Regions from separate parts of the Rathayibacter sp. AC451 genome, predicted to be linked through region 2. Evidence: predicted binding sites of a transcription regulator. Region 2 holds the regulator's gene; each other region holds the start of a gene.

Region 1 (7,074 bases), 1.9 Mb from region 2:
CCACCTGGTCGCCGTCGTAGGCGAGCACGCCCGGCGGGGGATCCTGCGCCACCAGCTCGCGCATCCGCTCGCCCCGTGCAGGACCGCGGAGGGAGGTGTTCTCGGTGGAGGAGAGCAGCCGGTAGCTCAGGCACCAGCACACGCTCGCATCGGCTCGCTTCGGCCCGTTCATCGTCGCGACGTCCTCGAAGACGGACGCCGGGCGCACCTCGATCGTCATGACGGCACCCTCTCACCGGGGAGGGGGACGAGCAAGCATCCGGATTGACCACTCCGGCTCATGAATCGCACCAGCACCCGCTGTTGGACGCCACTCAGCCGGCCCCCCTACCGTGGGGGAGTACCCGACGAAGGAGTCCCCCTTGAAGCACGTCCCCCTCGGCGCCTCCGGCATCGAATCCCCGAACGTCGTCCTCGGCCTCATGCGCATCCCCGACATGAGCGACGACGCCATCCGTGATCTCGTGCGCACGGCGCGCGACTCCGGCATCGACTTCTTCGACCACGCCGACGTCTACGGCAACGCCGTGCACCACTGCGAGGAGCGCTTCGCCGAGGCGATGCGGCTCACCCCGTCCCAGCGCGACGAGATCGTGCTGCAGACCAAGTGCGGCATCGTCGGCGACGGCCCCTACTTCGACTTCTCGTACGAGCACATCATCGAGTCGGTCGAGGGGTCGCTGAAGGCGCTGCAGACCGACCGCATCGATGTGCTCCTCCTGCACCGCCCCGACGCGCTCGTCGAACCGGACGAGGTCGCCCGCGCCTTCGACGAGCTGCACGCCGCCGGCAAGGTCACGCACTTCGGCGTCTCGAACCACACGCCGTACCAGATCGAGCTGCTGAAGAAGTCGCTGAACCAGCCGATCGTGGCGAACCAGCTGCAGCTGTCGGTCACGCACGCGCCGCTGATCGCGCAGGGAGTCGCGTCGAACATGGCCGCGCTGGATCAGTCGATCATGCGCGACGGCGGCATCGTCGACTACTGCCGCCTCAACGACATCACCGTGCAGGCGTGGTCGCCGTTCCAGGCGGGCTTCTTCACCGGTGTCTTCCTCGACAACCCCGCCTACACGGAGCTCAACGCGGTGATCGACCGCCTCGCCGGGCAGTACGACGTGCCCGCTATCGCGATCGCCACGGCGTGGATCACGCGCCACCCCGCGAACATGCAGGTCGTGCTCGGCACCACCAACGAGCAGCGCGTGCACGAAGCGGCGCTCGGCTCCGACATCCCCCTGACCCGGGCCGAGTGGTACGAGATGTTCCGCGCCGCCGGCTACACGGTCCCCTGATCTCCCACCCCGGAGGAAATGCGCGTCGGCGCACAGAGAGGCACGGCTCCGGCCGTGCCCTCTCGCACGTCCGGGAGGCGTCAGATGCGCAGGCGCACGGTGACGGCGGAGTCGACCTCGACGCCCTCCGCTCGGCGCACGGAGGTCTTGAGCGGCACGAGGTAGCCGCGGTCCTTCGGCCACAGCGACGTACTCCAGGTGCTCGAGCCGAGCGTCACCGTCGCGGGGATCATGCCCCAGCCGTACGACACGTGGGCTGCGGCGTCCGCGATCGCCGGGACGTGCTCCTCCGGCACCCGCACGAAATGCCAGGGCGCCGGCCCGCGCCAGAAGACGACGATCGCGTCGAACTCGATCTCCACGTGCTCAGCACCCGGGGCCGTCAGTCACCGAGTCGGCTCTTGCGGCCTGGGCTCTCGCGCAGTCCTCGACGATCAGGTCGAGCCGGCGTGCCGATCGGTCCGTCACAGAGGCACCGCATCGCGGAGCATGGCGTCGTCTCGTCCTCGACGCAGGCCGGATCGGAAGACGGCGTCGACGGAGCGACCGAGAAGCGCCTCCGCGCCGAGAGCGAACGCAGCGAGGGAGAAGTAGCTCGTGCCCGGCTCGGCGTCGACGATCACGTCGACGTCGCTGCCGCTCGTCGACGTGCCACGCGCGACCGAACCGAAGACGGCGACCGCGGTGATCCCCGATCGAGATGCGAGATCGAGCAGTTCCTCTCGGTGCGCTCGCAGTTCCTGCAGCGACGGAGCCGTCGGTGTCGCACGCTCCTGCGCACGCACCTCTCCTCCATCACTGCTCATGACTCGACGGTACCGAGGGCGGGAGGAGGTGTGCGGCGAAGACCCGGGAATAGGATCCGGCCCTCCGCGTTGAACTTGAGTGCAAGTGACTCAACTCTTCAGGAGGACTGGTGCCCGACAACTTCAACGAGGCCGGAGCGAACTCGTTCGACGACTTCCTCGCCCGTTACCTCGACGGTGAGCGCGCCCGCGCGGCGCGGTCCATCGACCTCAGCCGATTCCTCACCGCCCGTACCCAGAGCATCCTGCAGGCCGCAGGACGCTTCGCCCTCGAGCGCGGACAGACCGAGCTCGACGCCCTGCACGTGCTGCGCGTGCTCATCGACGACGAGGCCGTGGCTCAGGCCGTGCGCCGCATCGGCGTCGACCCCGGCGCGATCGCGACGGCCACGGAGGCGCGCCTGCCGCAGGCCGGCGAGGCCCACGCCTCGCAGAGCGCCGCCACCATCACGCCCAGTGCGCAGCGCGCGCTGTTCCACAGCTACCAGGTCGCCCGCTCGAGCGGATCGACCTACATCGACCCCGAGCACCTCTTCTTCGCGCTCGTGCTCGGTCAGGACGCGCCCGCCGGGCAGGTCCTGGCGCGCGCCGGAGTGACCGCGGAGGCGCTCACCCAGGGACTGCGCGAGACCGTCACGACCGGTCCGGAGCAGCAGCAGGAGGCCGGCACCCCCGCCTCCGAGACTCCGATGCTGGACAAGTTCGGCACCGATCTCACGCAGCTGGCCCGCGACGGCCGGCTCGACCCGGTGATCGGCCGTGCCGACGAGATCGAGCAGACCATCGAGATCCTCAGCCGCCGCACCAAGAACAACCCGGTCCTCGTCGGCGAGGCCGGCGTGGGCAAGACCGCGATCGTCGAGGGCCTGGCCCGTGCGATCGTCGCGGGCGAGGTCCCGGAGCAGCTGCGCGACAAGCGCGTCGTCTCGCTCGACCTCCCCGGCATGCTCGCCGGAACCCGCTACCGCGGCGACTTCGAGGAGCGCCTCACGAAGACGATGGACGAGATCGCGGCCCGCTCGGGTGAGCTGATCGTCTTCATCGACGAGGTCCACACCGTCGTCGGCGCCGGGGGCGCGGGCGAGGGCGGCATGGACGCGGGAAACATCCTCAAGCCCCGGCTCGCCCGCGGCGAGCTGCACCTGGTCGGTGCGACCACGCTCAAGGAGTACCGCACGATCGAGAAGGACCCGGCGCTCGAGCGCCGCTTCCAGCCCGTCCGCGTGGGCGAGCCGTCGGTCGAGGACGCCGTCGCGATCCTGCACGGACTGCGCGCGGCGTACGAGGAGCACCACCGCGTGAGCTTCACCGACGACGCCCTCCGCGCCGCCGTCGAGCTCTCGGACCGCTACCTCCCCGACCGCGTGCTGCCCGACAAGGCGATCGACCTGATCGACCAGGCGGGTGCGCGACTGCGTCTCAGTCTGGGCGCGGGAGTGGACACCTCCGCTCTTCTCGAGCGCCTCGCGGTGCTCGAGGGCGACAAGAACGCGGCGGTCTCGGCCGAGCACTACGAGGAGGCGTCGCGACTGCGCGACGAGATCTCGGCCGTGCAGGCCCGGCTCGACGAGGCGACCACGACCGGGCGCGCCCCGGTGGAGGCCGTGGTCGGCGAGACCGAGATCGCGGCGGTCGTGGCCCGTGCCACGGGCATCCCCGTGTCGCGACTGACGGAGGGGGAGCGCGAGCGCCTCGCCCACCTCGAGGACGAGCTGCACCGGCGCGTCATCGGCCAGGAGGACGCGGTGACCGCGGTCGCCCGCGCCGTCCGCCGCAGCCGCACCGGACTCGGCGACGCCTCCCGGCCCGTCGGATCGTTCCTCTTCCTCGGCCCGACCGGGGTCGGCAAGACGGAGCTCGCCCGCACGCTGGCGGGGTCGCTCTTCGCCGACGAGCAGTCCGTGATCCGCTTCGACATGAGCGAGTTCGGCGAGCGGCACACCGTCTCGCGACTGGTCGGCGCCCCTCCCGGGTACGTGGGCTACGACGAGGCCGGCCAGCTCACCGAGCGCGTGCGGCGGAACCCCTACTCCGTCGTGCTGTTCGACGAGATCGAGAAGGCGCACCCCGACGTCTTCAACCTGCTCCTGCAGGTGCTCGACGACGGTCGCCTGACCGACGGCCAGGGCCGCACGGTCGACTTCCGCAACACGGTGATCATCATGACCTCGAACCTGGGGTCGGAGTTCCTGGCCTCGCGCTCCGGTGCGCTCGGCTTCGTCGCGCAGAGCGACGCATCGGCCGAGGGCTTCGCCTCGGAGAAGGACCTGCGCGACCGCGTCATGGGCCGTCTCCGCGAGGCGATGCGGCCCGAGTTCCTGAACCGCATCGACGAGATCGTGCTGTTCCGCAAGCTCGGCCGGGCGCAGCTCCGCGAGATCGTCGGCATCGTGCTCGACGCCACCCGTGCCCGGCTCGCGCCGCGCGAGGTGTCGCTCGAGGTCACGGAGGCGGCGATCGACTGGCTCGCCGAGCACGGCTACGAGCCGCAGTACGGCGCCCGTCCGCTCCGCCGCCTGGTGCAGCGCTCGGTCGACGACCGCATCGCGGACCTGTTCGTGAGCGGTGACGTGACCGACGGCGGCGCGGTGCGCGTGGACGCGGTCGGCGGCGAGCTCGTCGTCACGTCCGCGTCGCGGATGCCGATGGCGGCGTAGGCCGCCCGGATCCGACGCCCCGGCTCCCCTCCTCGGGAGCCGGGGCGTCGTCGTGTCCGGCGACGGGCCCTCGCGCGACCGCTTGCGCGGGGGAGCGGGGCCGGATAGACACGGGAGAGCACGAGAACCGGAGGCCCGATGTCGAATCCGCGCTACTACGACCCGGTCGGTCGCGCGATCCGCGCCCTCCTCTGGATCGCCCTGGTCTGCTTCGGACTGGCGGTCGGCTTCTTCGCGCTCGACGTCGTCACTCCGGGATCGATGACGGACGCCTCGCGCCCCTACGCCGAGGCGAGCGGGGCGCTCGCGTGCTTCGGCATCGCGGCGCTCATCGTGCACTTCGCCGTCGTCGCGATCGTCGGCGCGATCCGCGGGCGCGGGCAGTAGGGACGGAGCCGGGGCGCGTTCGGCTCGCGGAAACACGTTCGGCTCGCAGGAATCCGTGGATTCTGCGAGCCGAACGTGGTCTCACGAGCCGGAGTCAGCCGAGGCGGCTCACGGGCACTTCTTCGCCGTGATCGAGACCTTCAGGGTCGCGTCCGGAGCGACGGAGGATCCGCCCGCCGGCTCCTGACCCGTCACCTGGCCGGCGTCCGGAGCGTTGCCGTCCTCGGTGCAGGCGAGGGTGATCTTCGTGAAGCCCGCTGCTCCGAACGCCGACTTCGCGGCCTCGAGGTCCTGCCCCGTCACATCCGGCACGGTCTTCTGGTTGCCGGTGCTCGTGAACACGGTGATGCCGGTACCCGCCTGGGCCGAGCCCGACGGGTCCTGACGCGTCACGGTGCCGACCGCGGCATCGCTGGCCTCGGTCCCGCCCTCGATGAGCGAGAAGCCGGCCGCTGCGAGCTTGGCCTTCGCGTCGGCGACGGTGAGGCCCTTCACATCCGGGATCTCGACCTTGGGCACGACCTGCAGCGAGCCGTTCGCCTCGGGGAACGCCTCCCCGCCGTACTTCGCGTTCGCCGCGGCCATGACGACCGGCCAGATCCGGTGCCGGGCCGTGGCCGCGGATCCGGAGTCGAACGCGTAGCGGCCCGAGCGCAGGCTCGCCTCACCCTTGACGTTGAAGACGCCGACGGCGGTGGCGACGCGGGTGCTCGCGCCGGTCATCCAGGTGGCGACGGCGTCGTCGGTGGTGCCCGTCTTGCCGATCAGGGGGACGCCGTCGCGCGTCCTCGACGCGGAGGCGGTGCCACCGGACGTGAACGTGGACTGCAGGGCGACCGCGGCGGTGGCCGCGACGTTGCCGTCGAGCGACTGGCGGCAGTTCGCGGCGGGCACGGGCTGCTCCGCGCCGGCCGCGTCGGTGATCCGGTCGATCGCGATCGGATCGCAGGTGATGCCGCCGGAGGCGATGGTGGCGTAGGCGCCGGCCATCGAGAGCGGGGAGACGTAGTTCGTGCCGAGGACCGTCGCCGGGAAGCGGTCGAGCTCGCCGTCGCTGCCCTGCACCACGCCCATGTCGACCGCCGTGTCGCGGATCGCGCAGAGGTCGAGCTCGCGTGCCATGCCGACGAAGCCCGTGTTCAGCGACGTCTTCGTGAAGTCCGCCGCGGTGCCGACCTGTCCGCCGCCGCCCTCGTCGTTCCGGGCGCTGGTGTCGTTGCTGGTCGTGGTGCCCCCGGGCTCGCAGGAGTCGGTGAAGGTGCCCCACGTGGGCTTGCGGGTGCCGTCGACCCGCTCGTTGATGCTGTGCCCCTCCTTCAGCCACTCGACGAGGGTGAACAGCTTGTAGGTCGAGCCGGGCTGGATGCCGGACGAGCCGCCGTAGGCCTTGTCGGTGCTGAAGTTGATGGCGCTGTAGGACGCGTCGGCGTTCAGGACGTCGGGGTCCTGCGAGTACTTCTTGTTCTGGGTCATGGCGAGCACGCGACCGGTGCCGACCTCGACGCTGACCGACACGGCTCCGACGTCGAAGTTCCACGTCTGCGGGACCTGCGCGTTCACGGCGTTCACGGCGGCGTCCTGCAGGTCGACGTCCAGCGTCGTGTAGACGTCCTGGCCGCCGCGGCGGAAGTTCGTCCAGCGGGTGTCCTCGTCGGCGCCGAAGATCTCGTTGTTCTTCAGGACGTTGGTGACGTAGTCGCAGAAGTAGCCGGCGTTCCCGGCCGTCGAGCACCCGGTGCTGGGCTCGGTGATGACGGGCTCGACGGGAGTGGCGATCGCGGCGTCGTGGTCGGCCTGCGTGATCTTCCCCTCCTCCAGCATCTTCCCGATGATGTAGTCGCGGCGCTCCTTGTTGCGGACGTAGCCGTTGGCGGCGCCGTTGTCGGGGTTCTCGGGCTGGTCGATGCGCAGGTTCGCCGGGTTGTTGAC
Region 2 (7,074 bases):
CCGGTCGGCCACCTGACGGGCCAGCGGCGACAGGGCCTCGTTGCGCGAGAGCGGCAGAACGGCGACCTTGACCGGCGCCAGGCGCGGGTCGAGGTGCAGCACGGTGCGGGTCTCGACCTTGCCCTTGGCGTTCGGCGGCAGCTCCTGCTCCTCGTACGCGTCGACCAGGAACGCCATCAGCGCGCGGGTGAGCCCGAAGGACGGCTCGATCACGAACGGCACGAAGCGCTCGTTGCGGGTCTGGTCGAAGAACGAGAGGTCCTTGCCCGAGTGCTCCATGTGCGTCTTGAGATCGAAGTCGGTGCGGTTCGCGACCCCCATCAGCTCGCCCCACTCGCCCGAGGCGAACGAGAAGCGGTACTCGATGTCGACCGTGCGCTTGGAGTAGTGGGAGAGCTTGTCCTTCGGGTGCTCGTACTGGCGGATGTTCTCGGGATCGATGCCGAGGTCGACGAACCAGTCCCAGGCGAGCTGCATCCAGGTCTCCTGCCACTCCTCGTCCGTGCCGGGCTCGACGAAGAACTCGAGCTCCATCTGCTCGAACTCGCGGGTGCGGAAGATGAAGTTGCCGGGGGTGATCTCGTTGCGGAACGCCTTGCCGATCTGGCCGATGCCGAACGGCGGCTTCTTGCGGGCGCTCTGGAGCACGTTGGCGAAGTTGGTGAAGATGCCCTGCGCGGTCTCGGGGCGGAGGTAGTGGAGTCCCGACTCGTCGTCGACGACGCCCAGGTAGGTCTTCATCAGCCCGGAGAACTGCTTGATCTCGGTCCACTGGCCGACCTTGTCGGGGTGCTCCGGATCCGGGATGTCCGCGAGGCCGTTCACGGGCGGGTGGCCGTTGACCTCCTCGTACTTCTCGAAGAGGTGGTCGGCGCGGTAGCGCTTGTGGGTGATCAGCGACTCGGTCAGCGGGTCCGAGAACACTCCGACGTGGCCCGAGGCGTTCCAGATCGCGGTCGGGAGGATCACGGCGGAGTCCAGGCCCACCACGTCGCCGCGGCCCTGCACGAACGCCTTCCACCACTGGCGCTTGATGTTCTCCTTGAGCTCCACCCCGAGCGGCCCGTAATCCCACGCCGAGCGCGTGCCTCCGTAGATCTCACCCGAGGGGAAGACGAACCCCCGGTGCTGCGCGAGAGTGACGACTCTGTCGAGGGTGGTGGGTTCTGCCACGGGTTGCTCCTCAGCTGTTCGGGCGCACGGGGCCCCGACGCGCGCCGGCTGCGCGCGTCCTGTGATGTGTGCCCCCATGGTAGCCGCGGGTCGAGGACGCCGAACGGTGCCGGGAGGCGCTCGGGCCGCCCGGGAGCGGGCAGGATGGCCGGATGAGCAGCCTCGCGCCGATCGTCGTCTCCGCCGTCGTCGTCCTCCGGGAGCGCCGCGTCCTGATGGTGACGGCGCGGGGCCGCGAGGTGGTCTACCTGCCGGGCGGCAAGGTCGATGCGGGCGAGACGGGCGAGGAGGCGGCGGCGCGCGAGGCCGAGGAGGAGCTCGGCACCGCGACCACGCGGCTCGAGGAGCTCGTCGTCGTCCGCACCCAGGCCCACGGCGAGCCGGAGGGCCGCGAGGTGCACATGCGCGTCTTCCTCGCCGAGCTCGCCGGGGAGCCCGCGGCGAGCGGCGAGATCGACTCGCTGCACTGGATCGGCACCGCCGAGGCCCACCGCTGCCCTCCCGCCGGCGTCGCCGTCCTCGAGCACCTCCGCGCCCTCGACCTGGTCGACTGACCCGGCGACGCGCCCGGACCGCCCGCCGTGTCGCGCCGACTGACGGCGGCCCCGGCGGCCGCCGCTCGGCGGCGGCTACCCTCGTGCCGTGGAGACGAGACGACGCGCCAGGGACCAGCCGCTGCCGGGAGAGCCCCTGCGGCTCGAGGCCGTGCGGATGGAGGCGGCCGTGCCGATCCTGCGCATCTTCTCGGTCGCGAAGGCGGGCGAGTTCTACGTCGACTACCTCGGCTTCACCGTTGACTGGGAGCACCGCGCGGGCCGAGACGCTCCGCTCTACCTGCAGGTGTCGCGCTCGGGACTGCGCCTGCACCTCAGCGAGCACCACCGCGACGGCAGCCCGGGAGCCGCGCTGCACGTGTCGCTCCGCGGCGTGCGCGAGCTGCACGCCGAGCTCGACGCCAAGGCCTATCCCTATCTCAATCCGCGGATCACGCGCTCGCCGTTCGGCTTCTCGCTCGAGGTGATCGACCCGTTCGGCAATCAGCTCCGCTTCGCGGAAGCCGTGCCGGAGCCGACTAGCGCCTGAGAAGCGGAGAGGTCAACCGTTCACGCCACGTCCATCCGTTTCGGAGTGCGGTCGCCTAGCGTGGCCGTCGATGACTGCTCAGCTGACGACGGAACGACCGGACACGGTCCTGGCGTCGGAGCGGGCGCGACGCGTGCCCCTCCGGGCCCGCCGCCTCGTGGAGCGGGCCGTCCGCGTGGCGCCCCTGGCGATGGGCACGGTCGCCACCAGCGCGATCCTCCTCGGCTCGCTCGGCGTCGGCTACCTGCCCGGCGACTCGCCGCTGCGCGAGTGGCCGCTCATCGCCGCCATCCGCTCGACCGCATCGCTGACCGAGATCAGCGCGATCCTCGTGCTCGGCGGCGGACTGCTGCTCCTGCTCGCCTGGCTCCGGCTGCGCACGCTCGCCCGGAGCGAGGACCCCCGTGCGCTGCGCACGATCCTCGTCGCGGCCGCCGCGTGGTGCGCACCGCTGCTGATCACGGTGCCGCTGTTCAGCCGCGACATGTTCTCGTACGTCGCTCAGGGCCGCCTGATGACCCAGGGCATCGATCCGTACTCCCACGGGGTGGCCACCCTGCCCGGCTGGTTCCTGCTCGGCGTCGACCCGGTCTGGGCCGACACGCCGACCCCCTACGGGCCTCTGTTCCTCCTGATCGAGCGGACGGCCGTGCAGCTCGCGGGCTGGTCCTCGCCCGAGCTCTCGGTCGCGATGCTGCGCGCCGTCTCGGTGGCCGGGGTGATCGCCCTCGCGGTCTACGCGCTGCGACTGGCCCGACTGCGCGGCCTGTCGACTCCGCTGACCGCTTGGATCGTCGTGGCGAATCCGCTGACCCTGATCCTGTTCGTCGTCGCCGGGCACAACGACTCGCTCATGCTGGCGCTCATCCTCGCCTCGCTCTACTACGGATGCACCGACCGTCACGTCCTCGCGGTCGTGCTCATGGGCGCCGCGATCGCGGTGAAGCCGGTCGCCGTGATCGCACTGCCGGTGCTCGCCCTGCTCTGGCTCCGGCACGACGCGACAGTGCGCGAGCGCCTGCGCGGCTGGCTCTGGACCGGGCTCGGAGCGCTGGGCCTCGTCGTCGCGCTCGGCTTCGCGGCGGGCGTCGGAGTGGGCTGGGTCGCCGCGATGATCGTGCCCGGCACGATCCTGCACTGGTACGCGCCGATGTCGCTCGTCGCGGTGCTGGTCTCGTCGTCGGTCGAGCTGACGGGGCACGACCCGGCGGCGGCCGTGACGCTAGTCAAGCTGCTCGCCCTGACGCTCGCCGGGGCCGTGGCCGCCTGGCTCCTGCTGACCCGCCGAGCGATCGACCCCCTGGCGCGGCTCTCCACGGCGCTGCTGGCGTTCGTCACGGCCTCCTCCGCGATCCACCCCTGGTACGCGCTCTGGATCCTGCCGATCGCCGCCCTCGCGCGTCCGTGGCGGAGCGTCCACGTGCACCTCGCCGTCTACGCGACGATCTTCCTGATGTGCGTGACCCTGGCGGAGCCGGTCGAGGGCAACGGCGGGATCCTCGATCAGCTGCCGGGCCGGGTCGCGACGATCGCCGCGATGGCGGTCGTGGGCCTCTACGTGCTGCTCGGCTACACCGACTCGGAGCGTGTGGCGGTGCGCGGGCTTGTGCGCGGGCTGCCGTTCGGCGGCGAACTCGTGTCGCGCGGCTCCGATCTGCTGCAGCGGTCGACGGGCGGCCGCCTCGGCACGCGGCTGGACCGCCGCTACGCGAGCGTCCGCGCACGCGACTGACCCGCGTCTGCGGCGAACGCTCCGGCCGGCGCGGAACGCCCGGGTCGATCGCGGTCGCTCGGGCTAGGAGTCGGAGTCGGAGTCGCCCGACCGGCGACGGCGGCGCTCGATGGCGGCCTGGGCGGCGGTCGCCGCGGCCTCGGGGTCGCCCGAGGAGAGCACGCCCGAGAGCGAGGAGAGCCACCGCGCGTCGTCGCGGCTGCCGTGCAGGGCGTTCGAGAAGAGCGGGAGCTCGGTGCGCGTGGCGTGGATCGCGTACGACTCGCGGCTGTAGCCGTTGTCGGGCACGACCGGCGAGCGGTGCTCGGCGCGGGTCGTGCGCTCGGTCGAGGCGTCGCTCCGGACGGGCTCGTCGTGCTCGCTGGGCTGGGCCATCGGTCCTCCTCGTGTCACCGCTGCCGTGGCGACGGAGCGGGCGGACCGGCGACGGTGCCGGGCGCGAGGGTCAGCGTACCCCGGTCACGGGGCGTCGAGCTCGTCCGCGTCGCTCCGGCGCGGCATCGGGCGCCAGACGACGACCTCCGTCCGCCGCTGGGCACGCGTGCCGTGGCGGAGCGTGACGACGTCTCCCTCGAGGCCCGCGGCGAACACGCGACGGCCGGGACGGTTGAGCAGCTCGTCGGCCAGGGCCGACTCGAGCTCGCGCACGCGGGCGGACAGCGACTGCACCTGGTTCTCGAGCTGGAGGATCCGCGCAATGCCCTCGAGGGACACGCCCTCGGAGGACAGCCGGGCGACCTCGCGCAGCTGCACCACGTCGCGCATCGAGTAGCGGCGCGACTTGCCCGCGGTCCGCGTCGGTCGGACGAGTCCGAGCCGGTCGTACTGGCGCAGCGTCTGCGGGTGCATGCCGGCGAGGTCGGCGGCGACGGCGATCGCGAACACGGGGGTGTTCTCGTCCATCGTCGCCTCCTCTCCGGCCGGTCGGGCCTGTCGCGTCCGCAGGGACGCCGTCGCGCCCGCGCCTAGTAGCGGGACTTCTCCAGGATGTCCTCGCGCGGGTTCTCGGCGGGCTCCGCGGCCGCGTAGGCCTCGAGCGCCGCCCGAGCGGCGGAGGACAGGTGATCGGGCACCGCCACCTGGATGACGGCGAGCAGATCTCCGGTGCCCTTGCCGGTCTCGACGCCGCGGCCCTTGACCCGCAGCACCCGTCCGCTCGGCGTGCCGGGCGTCACCCGCAGCTTGACGGGATCGCCCCCGAGCGTCGGCACCTCGATCGTGGCGCCGAACACGGCCTCCACGAAGGTGACCGGGACGTTCACGCGGAGGTTCAGTCCGTCGCGCTCGAAGACCGGGTGCTTGCGGACGGCCACGGTGAGCACGAGATCGCCCGGCTCGCCGCCGTCGGGGCTGGGGCGCCCCTTGCCGCGCACGCGGATCTTCTGCTGGTCGGCGACGCCGGCGGGGATGCGGACGGAGAGCGGTCGGCCCTCGCCCGTCTGCAGCTGCACCGTGTCGCCGCGGGTCGCGGTGCGGAAGTCGATGGTCGTGCTGGCGGTGACGTCGGACCCCTTCTGCGGTCCGCCGAAACCGCGGAAGCCGCCCGTGGGCTGGCCGAAGCGGCTGCCGCCCGGCGCTCCCCCGAACATCCCGCCGAGGAGGTCCTCGAATCCGGGAGGGGGGCCCTGCCTGCTGCCGGCACCGGGGCGCCCGCCCTGGCCGAACACGTCGCCGAAGACGTCGTCGAACCCGCCGGGCTGGCCGCCGGCGGTGAAGCGCGCGCCACCGCCCATCGCGCGGATCTGGTCGTACTCCTTGCGCTGATCCGCGTCCGAGAGGACGGTGTACGCCTCGCTGATCTCCTTGAAGCGCGCCTCCGCCCGGGCGTCCCCCGGGTTGGAGTCCGGGTGGAACTGCCGGGCGAGCTTGCGGTAGGTCTTCTTCAGATCCGCCGCGGAGACGTCCTTGGACACGCCGAGGACCTTGTAGAAGTCCTTCTCGAACCAATCCTGGCTGGCCATGTGCCTCTTCCTGTGTCGAGTGCGGCGAGGGACCCCGCCCCGACCGGGCCTCGCCCGAAGGGGCGGACCGGGTGCGGGACGGGGTCCCTCGCGGTGGTGCGGGAGGGTGTCAGTCGGCGGGGACGGCCACGACCACCTTGGCGGCCCGCAGCAGCGAGCCTCCGAGGTAGTAGCCCGCCTCGACGACGTCCGCGACCGTGGAGGTCTCGGCGCCCGGGGTGGGCTGCTGGAAGATCGCCTCGTGGATGTTCGGGTCGAACAGGTCCCCGACGGCTCCGGTCTTCACCAGCCCGAGCTTCTCGATCCCGCCGCGCAGCTTCTGCGCGATGGCGGTGAACGGACCGCCCTCCTGCAGGTCGCCGTGCTTCTCGGCGCGGTCGAGGTCGTCGAGCACGGGGAGGATGACCTTCACCGCATCGCCGATGGCCCGCTCCTTCTCGACCTGCCGGTTCGACTCCGTGCGCTTGCGGTAGTTCGCGTACTCCGCGGTGACCCGCTGGAGGTCGGCGAGGTGCTCCGCTGCGAGCGTCTCGGCGTCGGACTGGCCCGAGAGGAACGAGAGGTCGGCGTCCGAGAGCGTCGTCTCGACGTCGGGGCCCTCGGCCTCGATCAGACCCTCGGTGTCCTGGGCGGACTCGGCCGCCTCGGCTCCGGTGGTCGGCTCGTCCTCGGGCACGCCCTCGGTCGGCTCCTGGTTGTGCTTGCCCATCGCTACTTGGTGTCCTTCGGCTCGTCCTCGTCGATGACCTCGGCGTCGACGATGTCCTCGTCGTCCTTCTTCTCGTCCTCGGCCGGCGCGTCCTGCGGGGCGCTCTGCGCGGCCTGGTCCTGCGAGTAGATGGCCTGCCCGATCTTGGTCTGCGAGGCGTTGAGGGCGTCGAACGCGGTCTTGACGGCCGCGTCGTCGTCTCCGGCGAGCGCGGTCTTCAGCGCGTCGACGTCGCCCTGCACCTCGGACTTGACGTCCTCGGGCAGCTTGTCCTCGTTGTCCTTGATCAGCTTGTCGATCGAGTACGCGAGGGTCTCGGCGCTGTTGCGGATCTCGGCCGCCTCGCGGCGGGCCTTGTCCTCGGCGGCGTGCTCCTCGGCCTCGCGCACCATGCGCTCGATGTCGTCCTTCGGCAG
Region 3 (7,074 bases), 330 kb from region 2:
GTACCACGGCGACGCGTGGTCGAGGGTCGAGTCACCGGGGCCGGAGTTGCCCGCGGAGGCCGCCACGAAGACGCCCGCGGCGGCGGCGTTCAGGAACGCCTCGTCGTAGAGCGTCAGCGTGGAGGTCGCCGAGCCACCGCCGATCGAGAAGTTGATCACGTCGACGCCGTCCTTCACGGCCGCGTCGATGGCGCCGAGGATCCCGGTGCCGGAGCAGAAGTCGTCGTCGTCCGTGCCCTCGACGTCACCGTTCCAGCAGACCTTGTAGGCCGCGACCTTGGCCGCCGGGGCGACGCCCGAGATCGTGCCGTAGTCGTAGCCGTCGACGCTCGCCTCGACGTCGGCGTTGCCCGCGGCGGTGCTGGCGGTGTGCGAGCCGTGGCCGTCGGCGTCGCGCGGCGAGAGGAACTCGGGGTTGTCGGCCGAGCCGACGCTCTCGGACGCGCCGAGGAACCAGCGCGCGCCGATCAGCTTCTGGCTGCACTCGTCGCCGTTCCACTGCTGGGAGGCGTCGGCGCCGCTCTCGCAGGCGCCGACGAAGTCTCCGCCGTCGGACTTGCGGTAGGTGACGGCCTCCCCGTCGGTGTACGGGGCGGCTCCGGGGCTCGTCGCGAGCGGTGCGCCGGCGAACGAGGGGTTCTCGGGCGCGATGCCGGAGTCGATGACGCCGACGACGATGCCCTCGCCGGCCTCCTCGACGCCGCCGACGGCGTTCCAGACGCCGTCAGCGCCCTCGAGGCCGAGGAAGTCGGTGGAGCGCTGCTGGCCGGTGTCGGGAACGGGGATGCCGTCCGTCGGCGCCTGGGCGAGCGGCGCGGTCTGCGCGGCACCGGGAGCGCGGTCGAGCGTCAGGTCCTCGACCTCCCTGACCTGCGCGACGTCCTTGCGCTCGGCGAGCCGGCTCGCCTGAGCGCCGGTGAGAGTCGCGGAGAAGCCGTTGAGCGCGACCGTGTAGTGGTAGCCGATCTCGGCGTCGACAGCGGCCGCCACGTCGTCCTGGCGCTTCTCGAGGTGGTCGGCGTAGTCCTCGACCGGCGCGGAGCGCGCCTGCAGCTGCGCTCCTGCGTCGGGGGCGGTGCGAGCGAAGCGGGCGTCGGTGCCCTTGTACGTCGCGGCGGACGGCTCGACGAGGGTGACGACGTAGTCGCCGTCGTCGAAGCTCTGCAGCGACGAGAGGCCGCCGACGAGGGAGGCGCTCCCGATCGCGGGAGCGGCGCTCGCGCCCGTGGCGGCGAACGCGGCGGAGGCGGCGACGCCCAGAGCCGCGAGACCCGCGAGGATCCACCTCTCTGCGCGCCGGACAGGTGGACGGTGGGAGGGGTGGATCGGCAATCGATGTCCTTACTCACGTTCGCTGGGAACCGGATCGGTTCCCGCACTGGATCGACCCTACGAACTCGATTGCCCGGCTCTGTTACGAACACGTTACGAAGTCCCTGAAAGGGTGACTTCTGTTCTTGGCACTCTCCCTGCCCGAGTGCTAAATTCTTCTCAGTTGAGTCGAGTCGGCTCAACTCGAGATTCATCCGTTGCCAGACCGAATGGAGTGATTCCCATGGCCGTCACCTACGACCCCGTCCGCGAGCTCGACCGCTTCGCCTCCGCCCTCTTCGGCTCGGGCCAGGGCCCCCGCCGCATGCCGATCGACCTCTACCGGGACGGCGACCACTACGTCCTGACCGCCGACCTCCCGGGCATCGACCCCGGCTCGGTCGACGTCGACGTGGACGGTCAGCTGCTCACGATCCGCGCGCAGCGCACCGTCGCCGGCGGCGAGGGGGTCACCTGGATCACCCGTGAGCGCCAGTCGGCGACCTTCGTCCGCCAGCTGAGCCTGGGCCAGGGAGTCGACACCGAGCGCATCTCCGCGTCGTACGACAACGGAGTGCTCTCGGTCACGATCCCCGTCTCCGAGAAGGCGCGCTCCCGGAAGATCGAGGTCGTCTCGGCCTCGGGCCCCGAGCAGGTGCAGCTGAGCGAGGCGCACGCCGAGTAGACCGGCGTCTCCGGCGGGGCGGCTGCGCGAGCGGCCGCCCCGCCTTTCTGTGCGGCGGCGCAGCCCTACGCTGAGAGGATGCGCGCTTCATCGCCCGACGCCGCCGTCGGAATCCTGCTCCCCCGCGATCTCCCCGCCTCCGAGGTCCTCCCCTACGCCCGCCGCGCGGAGGCCGCGGGCTTCGACGAGCTCTGGGTCGTCGAGGACCTCGGCTTCCGGGGCGGCATCGCCCAGGCCGCGGCCGTCCTCGCCGCCACCGAGCGGATCGTCGTGGGCATCGGGATCCTGCCCGCCGCCGCCCGCACCGCCGCGTTCACCGCGATGGAGCTCGGCACGCTCGCCGAGCTGTTCCCCGGCCGCGTGCACGCCGGCATCGGGCACGGAATGCCGCACTGGATGCGCGGACTGCGCATCTGGCCGGCGAGCCCCCTGACCCTGTTGGAGGAGCACTTCGACGCCGTGCGCTCGCTGCTCTCGGGAGCCGAGACGGCGCGCGACGGACGCTACGTCGCCGTCGACTCGCTCCGCCTCGAGACGCCGCCCGCCGTCGTGCCGCCGCTGCTCGCCGGAGTCCGCGGTCCCCGCTCGCTCGAGCTGGCCGGCCGCATCGCCGACGGCGCCGTGCTGGCCGAGCCCGTCACTCCGGAGTACCTCGCCGCGGCCCGCGAGCACCTGGGCACGTCCGGCCGCGTCGTCGCGTACAACGTGGCGGCCGTCGACGACGACGCCTCGGCCGCTCGCGACCTCGTGCGCCCCGGACTCGAGTGGATCGGCGAGCCGGACTGGGCGCCGCACATCGACCCCCTGCCGTTCGCTCCGGAGTTCCGCGCGCTGCGGGAGCGGAGCGTCGATCGGGCGGCCTTCGTCCGCGATCTGCCGGACGAGTGGGTGGACCAGCTGGCGGTCGTGGGGACCGCGTCGTCGGCCCGCGCGCGGATCGCCGAGCTGCACTCGGCCGGCGCCGCGAGCGTCGTGCTCATGCCGTCGGGCCCGGACGCGTCGGCGGCGCTGGACCAGCTGGCTCGAGTCCTCTGAGCTCCGCGGACGCGCCGGTCGACGCGCGTCCGGCCCGCGGGAAAACGTCCGGCCCGCGCTAACACGTCCCAGCTCGCGGAAACACGTCCGGCCCGCAGGATCCGAGGATCCTGCGAGCCGGAGCGTGTTCTGCGAGCCGGAGGCCGGCTAGGCCGACATGCGCGCCTTGAGGTTCTCGTCGAGCGTCGCGAGGAACTCCTCGGTCGTCTGCCAGCCCTGGTCGGGGCCGACGAGCAGCGCGAGGTCCTTGGTCATCTTGCCGGACTCGACCGTCTTGATGACGACGTCCTCGAGCGCGAGCGAGAAGTCGATGAGCTCCTGGTTGCCGTCGAGCTTGCCGCGGTGCGCGAGGCCGCGCGTCCAGGCGTAGATCGAGGCGATCGGGTTCGTCGACGTGGGCTTGCCCGCCTGGTGCTGGCGGTAGTGCCGCGTGACCGTGCCGTGCGCCGCCTCGGCCTCGACGACGGAGCCGTCGGGCGTGGAGAGCACCGAGGTCAGTGAGGCCGAGCGAGCCGAAGCCCTGCGCCACGGTGTCGGACTGCACGTCGCCGTCGTAGTTCTTGCAGGCCCAGACGTAGCCGCCCTCCCACTTCATGGCCGAGGCGACCATGTCGTCGATGAGGCGGTGCTCGTAGGTGAGGCCCGCGGCGTCGAAGCGCTCCTTGAACTCGGTCTGGAAGATCTCCTCGAAGATGTCCTTGAACCGGCCGTCGTAGGCCTTCAGGATCGTGTTCTTCGTCGAGAGGTAGACCGGGTAGTTGCGGGTCAGCCCGTAGTTGAGCGACGAGCGCGCGAAGTCGCGGATCGAGGCGTCCTGGTTGTACTGGACCTGGGCGATGCCGTCGTCGGGGGCCTTGTAGACCTCGAACTTCATCGGCTCGGAGCCGTCCTCGGGGGTGAACTCGACGGTGAGCGTGCCCTTGCCCTTGAAGACGAAGTCGGTGGCGCGGTACTGGTCGCCGAACGCGTGGCGGCCGATGATGATCGGCTTGTTCCAGCCCGGCACCAGGCGCGGGATGTTCGAGATGATGATCGGCTCGCGGAAGATGACGCCGCCGAGGATGTTGCGGATGGTGCCGTTGGGCGACTTCCACATCTTCTTCAGGCCGAACTCCTCGACCCGCGCCTCGTCGGGCGTGATGGTCGCGCACTTGACGCCGACGCCGTGCTTCTGAATGGCGTGCGCCGCGTCGATCGTGACCTGGTCGTCGGTCGCGTCGCGGTGCTCCATGCCGAGGTCGTAGTACTCGAGGTTCACGTCGAGGTACGGGTGGATGAGGGTGTCCTTGATCTTCTGCCAGATGATCCGCGTCATCTCGTCGCCGTCGAGCTCGACGACGGTTCCCTCAACCTTGATCTTGGACATTGCTCTCCCATGGTCTCGTGAAGCGCCCCGCCTCTGCGCGGGACGGGCGGCTCTCGGCCGCGTCAGACGGCCTCCGCCAGCTTACCCGAGGGGCCAACTGTCTCGACGTCGAGAGAGTTGGCCGCGCGGTGCCGTGCGGCTGGCGCGTCTCGTCCGGTGGAGGGATGCCGCTCGACGACCGGCCCGCTAGATTGACCGCATGAGTGCACTGCGTCTGGAAGAGCTGTCGGCCGCGAACATCTCCGCCGTCAACGGACTGAGCCTCAAACCGGGGCAGGAGCAGTTCGTCGCGCCGGTCTCGTACTCGGCGGCCGCCGCGGTCATCGATCCGGGCGCCGCCTGGCAGCGGGCGATCCTCGACGGCGATGAGCTCGTGGGCTTCATCCACGCGCACTTCGACGAGAGCGCCGCCGAGGAGTTCCGCAGCTGCATCTGGCGCATCAACATCGACGCCGCCAAGCAGGGCCGCGGAGTCGGCACCTTCGCCGTCCGCGCCGCCGCCGACGAGGCGCGGAGCCGCGGCTTCGACACGCTCACCGTCATCTGGGAGTCCGGCGAGGACGGCCCCGACCAGTTCTTCCGCTGGGTCGGCTTCGAGGTCGTCGGCGAGACCCCGTACGGCGAGAACATCGGGGCTCTGAAGCTCTGACCGCTCGGCGTCCTCGCAACGGGTCGTCCGAGCAGGTCGACCCCGACGCCGGAGGCGCACCCGACTTCGTCACGGCCGTGCTGGCCGTCGTCGACGCGATCCCGCCCGGACGCGTGATGGCCTACGGAGACATCGCCGCGGTCCTCGGAACCCGTGCCGCCCGAGCGGTCGGCACCGTGATGGCCCGCTACGGCTCCGACACCGCGTGGTGGCGCGTGGTCCGCGTCGGCGGAGCCCCTCCGGTCGGCCACGAGGAGCGCGCCCGCGTCGAGTACGAGCGCGAGGGCACGCCGCTGGTCGAGACTCCGAGCGGCTACCGCGTCGACGTGCGGACCGCCCGCTGGCGGTGACGCGTCACTAGACCAGGGAGTCGCGCCAGGCCGCGTGCAGCACGGCGAACCGGCCCTCGCCCGCGATGAGCGCCTCCGGAGTCCCGTCCTCGACGATGCGGCCGTGCTCCATCACCAGCACCCGGTCGGCGATCGCGACCGTCGACAGCCGGTGCGCGATGATCACGGCCGTCCGGTCGGCGAGCAGGGTCTGCAGCCCCTGCTGCACGAGGCGCTCGCTCGGGATGTCGAGCGAGGAGGTCGCCTCGTCGAGGATGAGCACCGCCGGATCCGCGAGGAACGCCCGCGCGAACGAGATCAGCTGGCGCTGCCCCGCCGAGACGCGGCCGCCGCGCTTGTTCACGTCGGTGTCGTAGCCGTCGGGCAGCGACACGATGAACTCGTGCGCGCCGACCGCCTTCGCGGCGCCGACGATCTCGTCGTAGGTCGCCGAGGGCCGGCCGATCGCGATGTTGTCGGCGACGGACCCCGAGAAGAGGTACGCCTCCTGCGTCACCATGACGATCGCGCGGCGGAGGTCCTTCGGGTGCAGCGAGCGGAGATCGACACCGTCCAGGCTCACCACTCCGTCGGTCGGATCGTAGAAGCGCGAGAGGAGCTTCGCGAGCGTCGACTTGCCGGCGCCCGTGGATCCGACCAGGGCGATGGTCTGCCCGGCGGGGATGTCGAGGTCGAAGCGCGGCAGGATCTCGCGATCGGCCGTGTAGGCGAAGCGCACTCCCTCGAAGGCGATGCGTCCGCGGGCCTCGTAGAGATCGATCGGACGCGCGGGATCGGGCACGCCGGGCTCCTCCGCGAGCACGCCCGAGATCTTCTCGAGCGCCGCTGCGGCCGACTGGTAGGAGTTGTAGAACATCGCCATCTCCTCCATCGGATCGAAGAAGCGCCGCGTGTAGAGCAGGACAGCGAGCAGGGCACCGATCTCGAGCCCGCCGTCGAGCACCCGGATGCCGCCCAGCAGCAGCACGACGGCGACGGTCACGTTGCCGATCAGCACGAGCCCCGGGTCGAAGGTGCCGAACAGCGCGAAGACCCGCTTGTAGGTCACGCGGTAGCGCTCGACGAGCTCCCCGAACGCCGACTCGTTGCGCTTCTCGGTGCGGAACGCCTGCACCGCCCGGATGCCCGTCATCGTCTCGACGAACTGCACGATGAGGCGGGAGGACGCGACGCGGGTGCCGCGGAAGAGCGCCTGCGACCGCTTCTGGAACCAGCGGGTCAGGATCGCCAGCGGCACGAGGGCGCAGGCGAGCACGAGTCCGCTCGGCGGATCGAGCGAGACGAGGGCGATCGCCACGAAGCCCATGTACAGAGCACCCTGGACGAGCTGGTTGATCCCGGAGTCGAGCAGCTCGCGGATGGAGTCGAGGTCGCTCGTCTGGCGCGAGATGATGCGCCCCGAGGTGTAGTTCTCGTGGAACTCCAGGCTCAGCCTCTGCGTGTGCAGGAACACTCGCTTGCGCAGATCGATCAGGATCGCCTGGCTCACCCGGGCCGAGAGGACCGTGTACCAGGCGACCAGGAGCGCGCCGGTGAGCCCCGTGAGCCCGTACGCGCCGACGGTGAGCAGCAGCGGAGTCGCGTCGCCGGCCAGGACCGCCGGCAGACCGTTGTCGATGCCGACCGCGATCAGGGCCGGACCCGCCACCTGGGCGGCGGTCGAGACGACGACCACGAC

What was found. The regulator HspR, encoded in region 2, represses chaperone genes until heat shock. The targets are predictions, from matches to a motif close to AAGTTGAGTCNNNNNGACTCAACTT.
Region 1: a site for HspR is predicted at 2,174-2,198, ahead of AC0CID_RS07940 (ATP-dependent Clp protease ATP-binding subunit). Genes of this name have one in related genera too.
Region 3: a site for HspR is predicted at 1,493-1,517, ahead of AC0CID_RS18665 (Hsp20/alpha crystallin family protein). Genes of this name have one in related genera too.

The regions. Positions count from the first base shown of each region.
Region 1 covers NZ_CEEDBD010000001.1:1,664,202-1,671,275, reverse strand. The annotation lists gene AC0CID_RS07960 (GNAT family N-acetyltransferase) at 1-220, opposite strand, end outside; gene AC0CID_RS07955 (aldo/keto reductase) at 363-1,295, shown strand; gene AC0CID_RS07950 (DUF1905 domain-containing protein) at 1,376-1,657, opposite strand; gene AC0CID_RS07945 (nucleotidyltransferase family protein) at 1,760-2,101, opposite strand; gene AC0CID_RS07940 (ATP-dependent Clp protease ATP-binding subunit) at 2,212-4,758, shown strand; gene AC0CID_RS07935 (hypothetical protein) at 4,897-5,145, shown strand; gene AC0CID_RS07930 (transglycosylase domain-containing protein) at 5,254-7,074, opposite strand, start outside.
Region 2 covers NZ_CEEDBD010000001.1:3,558,018-3,565,091, reverse strand. The annotation lists gene AC0CID_RS17085 (glycine--tRNA ligase) at 1-1,173, opposite strand, end outside; gene AC0CID_RS17080 (NUDIX domain-containing protein) at 1,326-1,727, shown strand; gene AC0CID_RS17075 (glyoxalase superfamily protein) at 1,816-2,256, shown strand; gene mptB (polyprenol phosphomannose-dependent alpha 1,6 mannosyltransferase MptB) at 2,327-3,988, shown strand; gene AC0CID_RS17065 (hypothetical protein) at 4,052-4,363, opposite strand; gene AC0CID_RS17060 (heat shock protein transcriptional repressor HspR) at 4,448-4,891, opposite strand; gene AC0CID_RS17055 (DnaJ C-terminal domain-containing protein) at 4,954-5,949, opposite strand; gene AC0CID_RS17050 (nucleotide exchange factor GrpE) at 6,059-6,658, opposite strand; gene dnaK (molecular chaperone DnaK) at 6,661-7,074, opposite strand, start outside.
Region 3 covers NZ_CEEDBD010000001.1:3,883,471-3,890,544, reverse strand. The annotation lists gene AC0CID_RS18670 (S8 family serine peptidase) at 1-1,332, opposite strand, end outside; gene AC0CID_RS18665 (Hsp20/alpha crystallin family protein) at 1,556-1,996, shown strand; gene AC0CID_RS18660 (LLM class flavin-dependent oxidoreductase) at 2,075-3,031, shown strand; partial or broken gene AC0CID_RS18655 (NADP-dependent isocitrate dehydrogenase) at 3,179-4,397, opposite strand; gene AC0CID_RS18650 (GNAT family N-acetyltransferase) at 4,597-5,046, shown strand; gene AC0CID_RS18645 (MGMT family protein) at 5,124-5,396, shown strand; gene AC0CID_RS18640 (ABC transporter ATP-binding protein) at 5,404-7,074, opposite strand, start outside.